2 regions of the Cupriavidus sp. OV096 genome follow, and region 2 is predicted to be linked to the other one. Evidence: predicted binding sites of a transcription regulator. Region 2 holds the regulator's gene; the other holds the start of a gene.

Region 1 (7,788 bases), on a different contig from region 2:
AGGACGAGACGCTGCTGCGCAGCGAGATGCGCGACACGGTGCTGGTCCACATCGAAAGCTGGGAACGGATTGCCGAGCAGGTGCAGCAGGAGAAACTTGCCGGCATGGGCCGACTGGTGGCCAGCGTGGCGCACCAGATCCGCAACCCGCTCGCGGCCATCAGCCAGGCCAACGAGCTGCTGGCCGATTCCGGGGCGGGCGAGGGCAATATCGACGCCCGGCTGCTGCGCATCATCAGCGACAACGTGCGCCGGCTCGATCAGGTGGTGTCCGATGTGCTGCAACTCTCGCGCCGCCCCCGCACCGGCCACAGCGCGGTGGAGCTGGGCCAGGCGCTGCCCGAGATCGTGGAACGCTGGCGGCTGGAGATGCGCTCGCGCGGCGGCCCGCGCGCCGATATCAACGCCAATGCCATCCGCCTCGCCGTGGACCTGCAACGCCCGGTGATCTTCGATGCCGCGCAACTGCAGCAGGTGCTCGGCAACCTGCTCGATAACGCCTGGCGCTATTGCAGCCGGCTGCCGGGCGCCATCCGTCTGCTGGCCCATGCGCTGGATCAGCACCATGCCGAACTGATCGTCTGGAACGATGGCGCCGAGGTCACGCGCGAGCAGCAGCGCAGCCTGTTCGAGCCGTTCTTCACCAGCAACGCCCAGGGCACCGGGCTGGGCCTGTTCATGGCGCGCGAGCTGTGCGGCGCCAATGACGCCCAGGTGCGCTACGGCACCATCGCGCTGGAACCGTTGCTGGATCGCACAGGGCTGCTCGGGCCCGGCGCTCGCGATACACTGCCGGCCAAGGCGTTCGTGCTGACGATGCGGATCGAGACGCCCGACGTTGTAACGGCCGCCCAGGCCTGATCCGCCGCCCCCCGCAACCCAACCCCCACGCCATGTCCGCCAGACCGCCCGTTCCCGATCCGATTCTCGTCATCGACGATGAGGCCGACCTGCGCGAGCTGCTGGACATCTCGCTGCGCCGCATGGGGCACGACGTGGTGATGGCCGGCTCGCTGGCCGAGGCGCGGCTGCGACTGGCGGAGCGCCGCTACAGCCTGGTGCTGACCGATATGCGGCTCGGCGACGGGCTGGGCATCGACATCGTGCGGCAACTGTCGGCCTCGCCCGAGCGCACGCCGGTGGCCGTGATCACCGCCTACGGCAGCGCCGACAATGCCGTCGATGCCCTCAAGGCCGGGGCGTTCGACTACATCGCCAAGCCGGTGTCGCTCGACCAGCTACGCACCCTGATCCTGAACGCGCTGGGTCGCCAGCAGCGCGGCGCGGCGGAGGGCGGCGCGCGCAGCGCCGAGGCTGCCGAGGCCGCTGAAGCCGCCGACCGCGCCGCCGGCCTGCTGCCGGGGCTGTCCCCGGCCATGCAGGACGTGCGCCGCTCGCTGTCGCGGCTGGCGCGCAGCATGGCGCCGGTGGTGATCAGTGGCGAATCGGGCAGCGGCAAGGAGCGCGCGGCGCGCGCCATCCACGCCGTGAGCGCGCGCGCCGCGCATCCGTTCGTGGCCGTGAACTGCGGGGCGATTCCCGAGACGCTGATGGAGTCGGAATTCTTCGGCTACGTGAAGGGCGCGTTCACGGGCGCCGACGCCGAGCGCGGCGGCTTCTTCCACGCCGCGCACGGCGGCACGCTGCTGCTGGACGAGGTGGCGGACCTGCCGCTGACCATGCAGGTAAAGCTGCTGCGCGCGTTGCAGGAGCGACGCGTGCGCAAGATCGGCGCCAGTCGGGAAGACACCGTGGACGTGCGCGTGATGTGCGCGAGCCACAAGGATCTGGCTGCGATGGTCGCCGCCGGATCGTTCCGCCAGGACTTGTACTACCGCCTGAACGTGCTGGAGCTGCGCATGCCGACGCTGCGCGAGCGGGGCGAGGACATTCCGGTGCTGGCGCAGGTCATCCTCGAACACCTGGCCGTGCGCTACGGCGATGCGCGCCCGCGCCGGCTGTCCGGCCCGGCGCTGGCGCGGCTGGCGGCGTACCGCTTCCCCGGCAACGTGCGGGAACTCGAAAACCTGCTGGAACGCGCTTACGCCTTCGCCGAATCGGACGAGATCGCGGTGGCGGACCTCGGGCCGCTCGAAGCCGGCGTGGATCGCGCCAGCCTGCTGCAAGGCGCGCCCGTGCCGGTGCCGGAGACCGCGCCGACCGGTTATGAGACCTGGGGCAGCCCGGCCTGGTCGGCGGCCAGCCTGACGGCGCCGGAGGCGGGGGGTGCCGTGGCCGAGGCGCCGCCGCCGCCCCAGCCATCCATCGATCCGATGGTCGATGCGTTGCGCGACGTCACGTTCCCCATCGACCTGCCGGCCCGGCTCGAGGCCCTCGAGCGCGAATTGATCCTGCGCGCGCTGCGCCAGACCGGCTTTAATCGCACCACGGCCGCGCCGCTGCTGGGTTTGAATTTCCGCCAGCTGCGCTACCGCATCCAGCAACTCGAGATCCGCGACGAACGCGAAGGGCGCGATGGCCGGGAAGGGCGCGACGACAGCGAATCGATGGCGGAAGGCGAGGGCCGCGATGGCTGACGTGGCCGCAGACTGGCTGCCAGACGCCGACGGCTGGGTGCCGGCCGCGCGCCGCGTGCCATCGCCCAACTTCGACACCCGCCCCGAGGGCATGCCCGTCGACGTGGTGGTGCTGCACAACATCAGCCTGCCGCCGGGCCAGTTCGGCACGGGCGACATCGAGGCGTTCTTCCAGAACCGGCTCGACACCGCCCGCCACCCGTTCTTCGAAACGATCCGCGACGTCCGCGTCTCCGCCCACTTCCTGATCACCCGCGAGGGCGAGTTGGTGCAGTTTGTGGCGTGTACGCAACGTGCCTGGCATGCGGGCCAGTCAGCCTATTGCGGCCGCCAGCGCTGCAACGACTTCTCCATCGGCATCGAAATCGAAGGCGCCGACGACCAGCCCTTCACCCTGGGCCAATACGACACCGCCGCCCGCATCGTCGCCGCCCTGCGCACGACCTACCCGATCACCGGCATCGCCGGCCACAGCGACATCGCCCCCGGCCGCAAAACCGACCCCGGCCCGCACTTCGACTGGGACCGATTCGCCAGACTGGCCGATGTGACGCCAGCGCTGCTGCCTTATCGACGGGGTGGTTTCTGACCCGCCGCCCCCTTGTGCACGATGCCTCATATTCAGGCATTCGCCCGCGTGACAGCGATGTGAAATCCCCACACTTGGGCCGCCTATCGGCGACTCGCCACGATAAAAAAATTTTAGAAAATTTGTGCGGTGGCGCACGGGCCGCCGCCATCCCTTGGCGTAGCGCGGCTTGCGGGAATGTGGCGCCGCCGCACACCCCGTCCCCAGACCGGCATCTGACTTGTCAAGACTGGTCTTTCCGATTCGTTTCACTATACTTAGCCCAGTTTTTCGCAGTGACCACTATATCTAGTGGTACTACCGGGGAACCGGCCGGGGTGTGAAGCCTGCGCCGCAATGGATTGCGACGCCGGCGCCACAGTAGTGACGCGGCCGGCGGTATCGCAAGAGTCCCTAGCAGAATGAACGCCTGTGCAGTTTGGTTCTCGCCCCGGCAAGGCCGGTGTCGAGTGTCTTCTGAAGCGCATTTTGCTAGGGACTTTGTCACTTCATTACAAGGGTTAAAACAGGAGTTACCTCATGCAAACGGCCCAGAACGAACAACAAAACACGGGATCGGCTGGCGTTGTCGGCGCCGCCGGAACGTCGCAGCAGACCCCCGCCGCTGCCGGCGCCAACTATCAGGACTACAAGCTCATCCGCCGCAATGGGGCCGTGGTGGCGTTCGAGCCGAACAAGATTGCCGTCGCCGTGACCAAGGCCTTCCTGGCCGTGAACGGCGGCCAGGGCGCTGCCTCCGCGCGCGTGCGCGAGATCGTGGAACAGGTCACCCAGAACGTGGTGCGCGCGCTGCTGCGCAGCCGGCCGAACGGCGGCACCTTCCATATCGAGGACGTGCAGGACCACGTGGAACTGGCGCTGATGCGCTCGGGCGAGCATGAAGTGGCCCGTGCCTACGTGCTGTATCGCGAGAAGCGCACCCAGGAGCGCGCGCAGGCCAATGCGCAGACCGTGGCGCGTGTGCAACAGGGCGTGGCCTTCAACGTGAACGACAACGGCGTGAGCCGCGTGCTGGATCTGGCCGCGCTGCACGAGCTGATCGACACCGCCTGCAGCGGCCTGGGCAACGGCGTGAGCGCCGAGCCGATCCTCAAGGAAACGCTCAAGAACCTGTACGACGGCGTGCCGCTGAGCCAGGTGTACGACTCCGCCATCCTGGCCGCGCGTACCCTGATCGAGAAGGACCCGGACTACAGCCAGGTCACCGCCCGCATCCTGCTGCACACGATCCGCAAGGAAATCCTCGGCGGCGAAGTGACGCAGGCCGAGATGGGCTCGCGCTACGCCGAGTACTTCCCGAAGTTCATCGCCCGCGGCATTCAGGCCGAACTGCTGGACGAAAAGCTGGCCACGTATGACCTGGCCCGCCTGGGCGCGGCGCTGGACGCCTCGCGCGACTTCCAGTTCAACTACCTCGGCCTGCAGACGCTGTACGACCGCTACTTCCTGCACGTGGAAGAGCAGCGCATCGAAATGCCGCAGGCCTTCTTCATGCGCGTGGCCATGGGCCTGGCGCTGGAAGAGCGCGACCGCGAAGCCCGCGCCATCGAGTTCTACCAACTGCTGTCGTCGTTCGACTTCATGTCGTCCACGCCCACACTGTTCAACTCGGGCACGCGCCGCTCGCAGCTCTCGTCGTGCTACCTGACCACGGTGTCGGACGACCTGGAAGGCATCTACGAAGCCCTCAAGGAAAACGCGCTGCTGTCGAAGTTCGCCGGCGGCCTGGGCAACGACTGGACCAACGTGCGCGCGCTGGGCTCCCACATCAAGGGCACCAACGGCAAGAGCCAGGGCGTGGTGCCGTTCCTGAAGGTGGTGAACGACACGGCCGTGGCCGTGAACCAGGGCGGCAAGCGCAAGGGCGCCGTCTGCGCCTACCTGGAGACGTGGCACCTGGACATCGAGGAATTCCTCGAGCTGCGCAAGAACACCGGCGACGACCGCCGCCGCACCCACGACATGAACACGGCCAACTGGATTCCGGACCTGTTCATGAAGCGCGTGATGGAAAACGCCGAATGGACGCTGTTCTCGCCCGCCACCTGCCCGGACCTGCATGACAAGGTCGGCAAGGCGTTCGAGCAGGCCTACGTCGCCTATGAAGCCAAGGCTGCCAGCGGCGAACTGAAGCTGTTCAAGAAGGTGCCGGCCATCCAGCTCTGGCGCAAGATGCTGGGCATGCTGTTCGAGACCGGCCATCCGTGGATCACGTTCAAGGATCCGTGCAACATCCGTAGCCCGCAGCAGCACGTGGGCGTGGTGCACAGCTCCAACCTGTGCACGGAAATCACGCTGAACACGAACGAGAGCGAAATCGCCGTGTGCAACCTGGGTTCGGTGAACCTGGTGGCCCACCTGAAGCAGGAGGCCGACGGCACCCACGTGCTCGACCACGCCAAGCTCCAGAAGACCATCCGCACCGCGATGCGCATGCTCGACAACGTGATCGACATCAACTACTACGCGGTGGACAAGGCGCGCAATTCGAACCTGCGCCACCGCCCGGTGGGCATGGGCATCATGGGCTTCCAGGACTGCCTGCACGTGCTGCGCACGCCGTACTCCAGCGACGCCGCCGTGAAGTTCGCCGATACGTCGATGGAAGCGGTCTGCTACTACGCCTACGAGGCATCGAACGAGCTGGCGCAGGAACGTGGCCGCTACAGCACCTACGAGGGTTCGCTGTGGGACCGTGGCATCCTGCCGCAGGACTCGCTCAAGCTGCTGGCCGACGAGCGCGGCGGCTACCTGGAAGTGGACATGTCCTCGTCGATGGACTGGGACAGCCTGCGCGCCAGCATCAAGCAGCACGGCATGCGTAACTCGAACTGCATCGCGATCGCCCCGACCGCGACCATTTCGAACATCATCGGCGTGTCGGCCTGCATCGAGCCGACCTTCCAGAACCTGTACGTGAAGTCGAACCTCTCGGGCGAGTTCACGGTGGTCAACGACTACCTGGTGCGCGACCTCAAGGCACGCGGCCTGTGGGACGAAGTGATGGTGGCGGACCTGAAGTACTTCGATGGTTCGCTGGCCCGCATCGACCGCATTCCGCAAGACCTGCGCGACATCTATGCCACGGCCTTCGAGGTGGAGCCGAGCTGGCTGGTGGAGGCCGCGAGCCGCCGCCAGAAGTGGATCGACCAGGCCCAGTCGCTGAACATCTACATGGCTGGCGCGTCGGGCAAGAAGCTGGACGATACCTACAAGCAAGCCTGGCTGCGTGGCCTGAAGACCACGTACTACCTGCGCACGATGGCGGCCACGCACGTGGAGAAGTCCACGGTGTCGCGCGGCTCGCTGAACGCGGTGTCGTCGGGCAGCGACGGTGGCGTGTCGGCGCTGGAAGCCGCCGCCGCCTCGGCCCCGGCCATGCCGGAAGCCGAAGGCGCGGTCTGCACCATGCGCCCGGGCGACGCCGGCTTCGACGAGTGCGAAGCCTGCCAGTAAGCAAGACGTAACAAGCCCCCCAACGGTTTGCACCCCTCGCCCGCTTGCGGGAGAGGGGCCGGGGGAGAGGGCCGGCGCCCCCATGACGCGGGCGCCAGTGCTGGCCACCGCCAGCCATCTACGAATAACGGAGAAATAACATGCTGAGCTGGGACGACGACGTTCAAGCCAAGCCGCAGGCTGCCCCGCAGCCCGCGCTGCAACCTGCCACCCTGGCCGCCGCTGACGAGCAGGGCGCACTGCCGCCGGCCGCCACGCAGCCGGGCATCCTGGGCAACAACCCGAACGCCGCCGCCGTGCAGAGCGAGCGCCGCGTGAACGCCGCCGACAAGCGCGTGATCAACGGCTCCACCGACGTGAACCAGCTCGTGCCGTTCAAGTACAAGTGGGCGTGGGAGAAGTACCTGGCCGGCTGCGCCAACCACTGGATGCCGCAGGAAATCAACATGTCGCGCGACATCGCCCTGTGGAAGGACCCCAATGGTCTGACCGAGGACGAGCGCCGCGTCATCAAGCGCAACCTGGGCTTCTTCGTCACGGCCGACTCGCTGGCCGCGAACAACATCGTGCTGGGCACCTACCGCCAGATCACGGCGCCGGAATGCCGCCAGTACCTGCTGCGCCAGGCCTTCGAGGAGGCCATCCACACGCACGCCTACCAGTACATCGTGGAGTCGCTGGGCCTGAACGAGGCCGAGATCTTCAACGCGTACCACGAGGTGAAGTCGATCCGCGACAAGGACGAGTTCCTGATCCCGTTCATCGACACGCTGACCGATCCGTCGTTCAAGACCGGCACGCCCGAGAACGACCAGAAGCTGCTCAAGAGCCTGATCGTGTTCGCCTGCATCATGGAAGGCCTGTTCTTCTACGTGGGCTTCACGCAGATCCTGGCGATGGGCCGCCAGAACAAGATGACCGGTGCCGCCGAGCAGTACCAGTACATCCTGCGCGACGAGTCGCTGCACTGCAATTTCGGCATCGACCTGATCAACCAGATCAAGCTCGAGAACCCGCACCTGTGGACGGCCGACTTCAAGGCCGAGATCGCGGAGCTGTTCAAGCAGGCCGTGGACCTGGAATACAAGTACGCCGAAGACACCATGCCGCGTGGCGTGCTGGGCCTGAACGCGCCGATGTTCAAGTCCTACCTGCGCTTCATCTGCAACCGCCGCTGCCAGCAGATCGGCCTGGAGCAGCTGTTCCC
Region 2 (7,788 bases):
ATGCGCGAGCTATACGTCGAGTCCAGGATGCCGTCGCCGTCCAGGTCGGAGTAGTCGTTGTACGCCTTCTGGTGAAGCGAATGATCCTTGGAGAGATCGATCATTACCATCGGCGAAACGCCGCCGCCTGCATAGAGGGGCTTGGTGGACAGGTTGAGCTGTGCCGCCGAGGCGGAGGCCACGGCGAGCAGGAACGATGCTGCAAGCAGTACGGCTTGCAGGCGGCTCGCGGGTCGGTGCAGAAGGAACGGTTTCATGGTGCGCCCAGCGGTTGGAGGGTTGCGCGACACGGTTCGGGAAGTATCAGAAACGCACGACTTCCTGGATCATCACCTTCGTGCTCGGGTTGGCCCCGTAGCCGATGGCGCTGACGCGGAAGACGTACTTGATGTTGCCGGCCTCGAGGCTGCCTTCGTTGATGTCGGGGATCGATTCGATCAGGTAGCGTGGCTGCCTCGAGACGCCGTTGGAGCCGGCGGCGGCCACGGTCGGCAGCTTCTGGTCGGCAGTCAGCAGCGTCACTTCGCCGAGTTCCACGGACCGGGCGGGATCCTCGAGGTACAGGTCCCATGCCGGCTTGCCCGTCACGGCGGGCAGGCAGAAGCCCTTGAAGCCGGCGACGTCGCAGGTCAGCGCCGCGCCGGTGACGCCGGAGATGAAGCGGATGTTGCGGATGTCGTTGCGGGCATCGCGCAGCGCTGCCTCGGCAGCCTGGAGCGCGATGTTCTGGTCGCGCGTGTTGCGCGCCATGCGCTCGGACGACAGGCTCGACATGCTCGCCGCCAGCCCAACCAGCGTGAGGATGATCAGGAACAGCAGCACCAGCACCAGCGAGATGCCGCGCTGCCCCTGGCGTCGATGCAGGCGGGCGCGCGGACGGGGAAGGATTCGCGTCATGTCGTGTCAGTTCAGGCGGTTGCGGAGGGCGATGAAGAACGTGGCGTGCTTGCGCAGGCGGCCGTCGTTGGCCATGTTCATGACGCTGCCGGCATCGCCGGCCGGGGCGGCGTCGTTCTGGGCATACGCCTTGCCGAAGTGGTTCAGGACCAGCGAGGTCGGCGCGGCGTTCGTGGTGCTCTTGCCGCGCAGCACCAGCGAGACACGCAGGGCGCGCACATTGGCCATGTTCGCCGCGCCGGGGCGGACGAAGCGGTTGACCGTCTGGTCGCCGTCGGTATCCTCGCCCAGCAGGATCTGGAACGCCTCGACGTTGGGGAACAGCGGCGTGGCGGCCCCGTTGACCGTGCACTGGAGCCAGGGCACGCCGGCCGCGTCGTTGATGATCGAAAACACCTCGGTCATCAGGATGTTGCCGTTCACATCGTTGCCGGCGCAGTCGATCATGGTGCCGTCCGGCGTCGGGGCCGTGGGCGTGCCTGGCACCGCCGCTGGGTCGGCCCCCGGCGGCGACGAGCCGAAGTAGCGCACGGTCAGTGTGTCGCTGGCATTGACGCCGGTATCGTTGGTGGCTTCGAGCGTCTCGTTGACACCGAAGCTGTTGTCCAGGAATGTGAAGTCGGAATAACCGGCCTGGCGGCCCTGCCGTTGCAGCAACTGCGCGATGGCGCGCGAGTTCTCCTGCACTTCGGCGAGATCGCCCTGGGTGTTGTACGAGCGCTGCTGCGCCAGGTAGAGTGAGATCACCACGATGACCAGCAGCATGCTGATCACCATGCCGACCATGAGTTCGACCAGGGTGAAACCCTGCGCGCGGCGCCTCGGTTTGCGGATGGACGTAGTCATGGCACGAAGGCGGTCACGAATCGTTGGGGGGTGTCCTGGCCGTCCTCGCGCCACCAGATCTTGATGACGTAGGGCGCACCGTTGACGTTCTGGCACTGCGGGTCCGCGGCGTCGCCGTCATTGGGGGAAGCGTCGATGCAGATCATGCCGCTGGCGGCGGGCAGCGCTTCCTTCAAATCGTCCAGCCAGGCCGCGAAGCTGGCCCCGGCCATGGCGGCCGGCGTGCACCCCTTGGCCGCGTAGCAATCGGCGTTCGGTACGCCATTCGGCTTGTCGAACGCGCCGGCCGTCATGGCGACCTCATTGCTGCGCATCTGGTCCGCCATGTTGTAGGCCATGGTGGTGGCGATGTTGCGCATGGACGCCGTGCGGGCATCGACCAGCGTGCGGAGCTGCAGCATGGCCAGCGCCAATACGCCGATGGCGAGCACGACGATCGTGATCAGTGACTCAATCAGCGTGAACCCGTCATGGCGCGCGCGCGTGGGCGTGCGCAGTCGAACCGGGCGGGCACGTCTCGGTAGGCCGTTCTGTGGGGAGGGCGACATGGCGTCAGATGCAGGGCGTCTGCTGCTGGGTTTGGGGGCGGCCGCTGCCGGTCATGCTGACGGTCTGGCCGGGCAGTTCGGAGTTGCGTTCACAGAACCGCCAGGTGGCCGTCGGGGAAGTGGAGGCGCCCGAGGACCGGAACCGCACCAAATCGGGTGTGGCGCCCAGGTTGCTGGCTTCCAGGGTCAGGGTCGGGGTCGGTTCGTCGCTGTAACGCAGCACGTCGTCCGTAGGATCGACCACGCCGTCGGCGTTGAGATCGGCGAAGATCACGCGCCGCTGGTTCCAGTCGTCGGAGCAGGCGTTGCCAGTGCCCACGGGACAGATCGTGACGGTGCTGTTGCGCCGTGCCGCTTCGCTGCGGGCCGCTTCGATCTCGGTGAAGAACTTCGACGATTCCGTCGCGATGCGGCTGTTATGCAGGAAGGAACGGAAGTTGGGGATGGCCGCCGCCGCGAGGATGCCGAGGATCGTCACGGCAGTCAGCAACTCGATCAGCGTGAAACCGCCGATTAAGCGCGTCTGAGAGCGGTGGAGATGCCCGATGCGGGCGCGGCTGCGCGGCTGGCTGGCATGCTGCGGCGACCCCATGCCAGCGGGCATGGACGCAGGCCGAGCAGGCGTCAGCAAGCCCACTGCCCAAAGGCAGAAAGACTGACCCATTTGTGACTCCCGTCCAAAAAATCGAACTGTTCTTTTGCTTTTCTACGGGCGGCGCGTTGGAGTTTTGCTGCGCCGGAGCCTCTGTTGGGCCCCGTTTACGCCGTGCACGCGCTCGCCATCCGGCCTCCTTACCCGAAGGAGGTCAGTGCAGATTAGACAGCTTTTTTTACGAAGTAGCTACCCCTTTCGTGGGGTAGGCGGGGAAAACTCGTCGAGTACGTCGCGAAATTCCGACACATCTTCAAAACTGCGATAAACGGAAGCAAAGCGGATATAGGCAATTTTGTCGAGTTTGCGCAATTCGCGCATAACCAGTTCGCCCACCTGGCTGCTGGCGATCTCTTTCTCGCCCAGCGCCAGCAGTTTTTCTTCGATCCGGGTAATGGCCTGGTCGATGGCCTCGGCGGACACCGGCCGCTTGCGCAGGGCCAGCCGCATGGAGTCCTTGAGCTTGCCGCGCGTGTAGTCCACGCGGGAGCCGTTCTTCTTGACGATGGCGGGGAAGAAGAGCTCGATGCGCTCGTAGGTGGTGAAGCGGCGGTCGCAGGCTTCGCAACGCCGGCGGCGGCGCACCGTGTCGCCGTCCTCGGAGACGCGACTGTCAAGCACCTGGGTGTTGGAATGACCGCAGAAGGGGCATTTCATGCCGGACCACCTGAAGATATATGCCGGGCCGCATTATCGCTCGCGGTGTGCAAAAGGTAAAACGGCGCTGCCGGGGCAGCGCCGTTCGTCACGCGCACTATATAGATAGGCGCGATGCCGGTTGTGGGCCGGATATCAGCCGTAGACCGGGAAGCGGCGGGTCAGGGCGGACACCTGCTCGCGCACCTTGGCGATATTGGCTTCGTCGTGCGGGTTGTCCAGCACGTCGGCGATCAGGTTGCCCACCTGGCGGGCTTCGTCTTCCTTGAAGCCGCGCGTGGTCATGGCCGGCGAGCCCAGGCGCACGCCCGAGGTCACGAACGGCTTTTCCGGATCGTTCGGGATGGCGTTCTTGTTCACCGTGATATGGGCGTCGCCGAGGATCTTCTCGGCTTCCTTGCCGGTGATCTGCTTGGCGCGCAGGTCCACCAGCATCACGTGGCTCTCGGTCTTGCCGGACACGATGCGCAGGCCGCGCGCGATCAGGGTCTCGGCCAGCACGGCGGCGTTCTTCACCACCTGTTGCTGGTAGGCCTTGAACTCCGGCGTCAGCGCTTCCTTGAAGGCGACGGCCTTGCCAGCGATCACGTGCATCAGCGGGCCGCCCTGGATCCCCGGGAAGATGGCCGAGTTGATGGCCTTCTCGTGCTCGGCCTTCATCAGGATCACGCCACCACGCGGGCCGCGCAGGCTCTTGTGGGTCGTCGTGGTCACGAAGTCAGCGTGCGGCACCGGGTTCGGGTACACGCCGGCGGCGATCAGGCCGGCGTAGTGAGCCATGTCCACCATGAAGTAGGCGCCAACATCCTTGGCCACCTTGGCGATCCGCTCGAAGTCGATGCGCAGGGCGAAGGCCGAGGCGCCGGCGATGATCATCTTCGGCTTCTTCTCGTGGGCCAGCTTCTCCAGCGCGTCGTAGTCGATGTCTTCCTGGGCGTTCAGGCCGTAGCTGACCACGTTGAACCACTTGCCGCTCATGTTCAGGGCCATGCCGTGGGTCAGGTGACCGCCTTCGGCCAGGCTCATGCCCATGATGGTGTCGCCCGGCTTGAGCATGGCGAAGAACACGCCCTGGTTGGCCTGCGAGCCCGAGTTCGGCTGCACGTTGGCGGCTTCAGCGCCGAAGAGCTGCTTCACGCGGTCGATGGCCAGCTGCTCCACCACATCCACGTACTCGCAGCCACCGTAGTAGCGCTTGCCGGGATAGCCCTCGGCGTACTTGTTGGTCAGCTGCGAGCCCTGGGCGGCCATCACGGCCGGCGAGGTGTAGTTCTCGGACGCGATCAGCTCGATATGGTCTTCCTGGCGCTGGTTTTCCTTCTGGATCGCGGCGAAGACTTCGGGGTCGATCTGCTCGATGGTGAAACGGCTGCGTTCAAACATGGCGTGACTCGTCTGTAAAAAAGGGATGCCGATGCACTTTTCGGATACGAACAGGCAATCGGGATACATCTCGGGGGTTTCGCAGAACTTCGCGATTAGGGCGCGCGGGGAAGGCATTGGCGTCCCGCACCAGTGACCTCTATATATAGAGGTCGTCCGGTGCAGGGCGCACCCTGCTTCCCATTCGCTGCCCAGGCGAGCGGCAGGCGTTTGTGATTCACGCCAGATAACTTGCGCTTCCTCGTGGTAGTACCCACTGACTTCGCCAGTCGCGCAAGATGGAATGGTTGCCGCAGAGTTTACGCGAGGCCGCGCCGCGCCGCAAGGCGGTGCCAGAGGGGGTAACGCGGGGGCAGGGCAGGCCGGATGTGGCGGGCGGTGCATCGGGCCAGCTTCCCGCAAAGCCGCGCGGCGCCTGGCTCGCAACTTGCTGTTGCATTTCTCCTGCGGGTTTACCTGCGGCGGGCCGTTGCGGTCCGTTACAATGCCGGCCATGCCGAACTATGTCTGGCCGCTGCGCGTGTACTGGGAAGACACGGATGCCGGCGGCGTGGTGTTCTACGCCAACTACCTGAAATTCTTTGAACGGGCCCGGACCGAATGGCTGCGCTCGCTCGGGATCGGTCAGCAGGACCTTGCCGATACGTCCAATGTGGTCTTCGTGGTACGCAGTACTGCTGTGGAATACAATGCGCCCGCCCGGCTGGACGACCAGCTGGAAATCCGCACCGTGATTGAACGGGTGGGGCCTGCCTCGGTCCAATTCGCCCAAGAAGCGTGGCGCGACGACCTCCAGCTGGCCAGCGGCAAGATCCGGGTGGGATGTGTCGATAAAGACACATTTCGTCCGGCCCCGATTCCTGCTCCTGTTCTCGCAACTATAAGAAACGCTCGATGAATCCGGTGACCGTCACGCAAGACCTGTCGATTATCTCGCTGGTGCTGCACGCCAGCCTGCTGGCACAGGCCGTCATGGCGCTGCTGCTGGTGATGTCCCTCTTCTCGTGGACCTATATTTTCCGCAAGCACCTGGCGCTGCGCGCCGCGCGCAGCCAGACGGAAATCTTCGAGCGCGACTTCTGGGCCGGTGGCGATCTCCAGGCGCTTTATAACAGCGCCGTCAACAACCGCCACAACACCGGCGCGCTCGAACGCATCTTCGAGTCCGGCATGGGCGAGTTCCTGAAGGCCCGCGAGCGCAGCAACGACGCCGGCGCGCTGCTCGACGCCGCCCGCCGCGCCATGCGCGCCGCCTACCAGCGTGAGATGGATGTGCTCGAGTCGCACCTGCCGTTCCTGGCATCGGTAGGCTCGGTCAGCCCGTACATCGGCCTGTTCGGTACGGTGTGGGGGATCATGAACGCCTTCCGCGGCCTGTCGAATGTGCAGCAGGCGACGCTTGCATCCGTTGCGCCTGGTATTGCCGAAGCCCTTGTGGCCACGGCCATCGGTCTGTTTGCGGCGATTCCGGCCGTGATCGCCTACAACCGATATGCAACGGAGATCGATCGTCTGGCCATCCGCTTCGAGAGTTTCATGGAAGAGTTCCTGAACATTCTCCAGCGCCAGACCCGCTAATCCACCTCATTCATCGCATTCGGAGCACTAGCCATGGCAGCCATCCAGCGCCGCGGCGGCTCGCGCCGCCGGGCCAGCGCCGACATCAACGTCGTGCCGTACATCGACGTGATGCTCGTGCTGCTCGTCATCTTCATGGTGGCGGCCCCCATCGTGAATCCGGCCGTGGTCGACCTGCCTTCCGTGGCGCAGGCCACGCCGCAGCAGAAGGCGCCGCCCATCGTCGTGTCCGTGCATGAGGACGGCACCCTGACCGCGAGCGGCAAGGACAACGCCGGCAACGCCTTCGAGCGCAAGCTCGACAAGCGCGGCCTGCTGGATTTCGTCCACCAGCGCCAGAATGAGAACCCGGACCAGCCCGTGGTGATCGCCGCCGACCGTGCCGTGAAGTACGAGGCGGTGCTCGACGTGATGTCCGTACTGAAGGCCGACGGCGTGAAGCGCGTGGGCCTGATGGTCAAGTCCAAGTAAGCACCGCGACATCCAGTGGCCAGTCTCTCGTCACGTCATCCGCAAGCCCGGCCGCAGCGCCGGGCCCAGGCAGCCGCCTATCCCTACCAGCCGGTGAAGGAGCGCGGCACCACGCGCTCGTTCGTGATGGCCCTGTTCATGCACCTGCTGCTCGGGCTGGTGCTCTACTACGGCGTGCGCTGGCAGAGCAGCACGCCGGTGGGCGCCGAAGCCGAGCTGTGGGACGAAATTCCCGACACTACGCAGGCCCCGCCGCCGCGCCCCGTGGAGCTGCCGCGCCCGACGCCGCAGCCAGAGCCGGCCTTACGCAGCAAGGCCGAGGAAGACGCGGACATCGCCCTGGAACGCCAGAAGCGCAAGCAGGCCGAGGAGGCCGCCGAGCGCGAGGCCGCCCGCAAGGAACAGGAAAAACGCGACGCCCAGCGCAAGGAAGAGCAGCGCAAGGAAGACCTGCGCCAGCAACAGCAGCGCGAAGAGGCGCAGCGCAAGGAAGACGCGAAGAAGAAGGCCGAGCTGGATCGCAAGGAGCAAGCCGAGCGCGACCGCAAGGAAGCCGCCGACGCGAAGGCCAAGTCCGACGCCAAGGCCCGCGCTGACGCGGAGCAGAAGGCGAAGGCCGCCGATGCCGAAGAGAAGGCCCGTGCGAAGGCGGATGCCGATGCGAAGGCCAAGCGCGAAGCCGCGGCCAACGCCCAGCGCAAGAGCGAGCTGGCGCGCCTGCAGGCCCTGGCTGGCGGCAACGCCACCTCCAGCGGC

What was found. The regulator NrdR, encoded in region 2, represses ribonucleotide reductase genes. The targets are predictions, from matches to a motif close to CACNANATNTNGTG.
Region 1: a site for NrdR is predicted at 3,406-3,419, ahead of BM115_RS21020 (ribonucleoside-diphosphate reductase subunit alpha). Genes of this name have one in related genera too.

The regions. Positions count from the first base shown of each region.
Region 1 is NZ_FOWM01000011.1:71,301-79,088, forward strand. Features, by position in the region: gene BM115_RS21005 (sensor histidine kinase) at 1-860, shown strand, start outside; gene BM115_RS21010 (sigma-54-dependent transcriptional regulator) at 893-2,536, shown strand; gene ampD (1,6-anhydro-N-acetylmuramyl-L-alanine amidase AmpD) at 2,529-3,125, shown strand; gene BM115_RS21020 (ribonucleoside-diphosphate reductase subunit alpha) at 3,645-6,581, shown strand; gene BM115_RS21025 (ribonucleotide-diphosphate reductase subunit beta) at 6,722-7,788, shown strand, end outside.
Region 2 is NZ_FOWM01000001.1:698,258-706,045, reverse strand. Features, by position in the region: gene BM115_RS03285 (pilus assembly protein) at 1-257, opposite strand, end outside; gene BM115_RS03280 (pilus assembly PilX family protein) at 304-897, opposite strand; gene BM115_RS03275 (PilW family protein) at 904-1,743, opposite strand; gene pilV (type IV pilus modification protein PilV) at 1,740-2,291, opposite strand; gene BM115_RS03265 (GspH/FimT family pseudopilin) at 2,296-2,895, opposite strand; gene nrdR (transcriptional regulator NrdR) at 3,133-3,600, opposite strand; gene glyA (serine hydroxymethyltransferase) at 3,736-4,983, opposite strand; ZMP/ZTP riboswitch at 5,166-5,266, opposite strand; gene ybgC (tol-pal system-associated acyl-CoA thioesterase) at 5,477-5,881, shown strand; gene tolQ (protein TolQ) at 5,878-6,561, shown strand; gene tolR (protein TolR) at 6,595-7,032, shown strand; gene tolA (cell envelope integrity protein TolA) at 7,048-7,788, shown strand, end outside.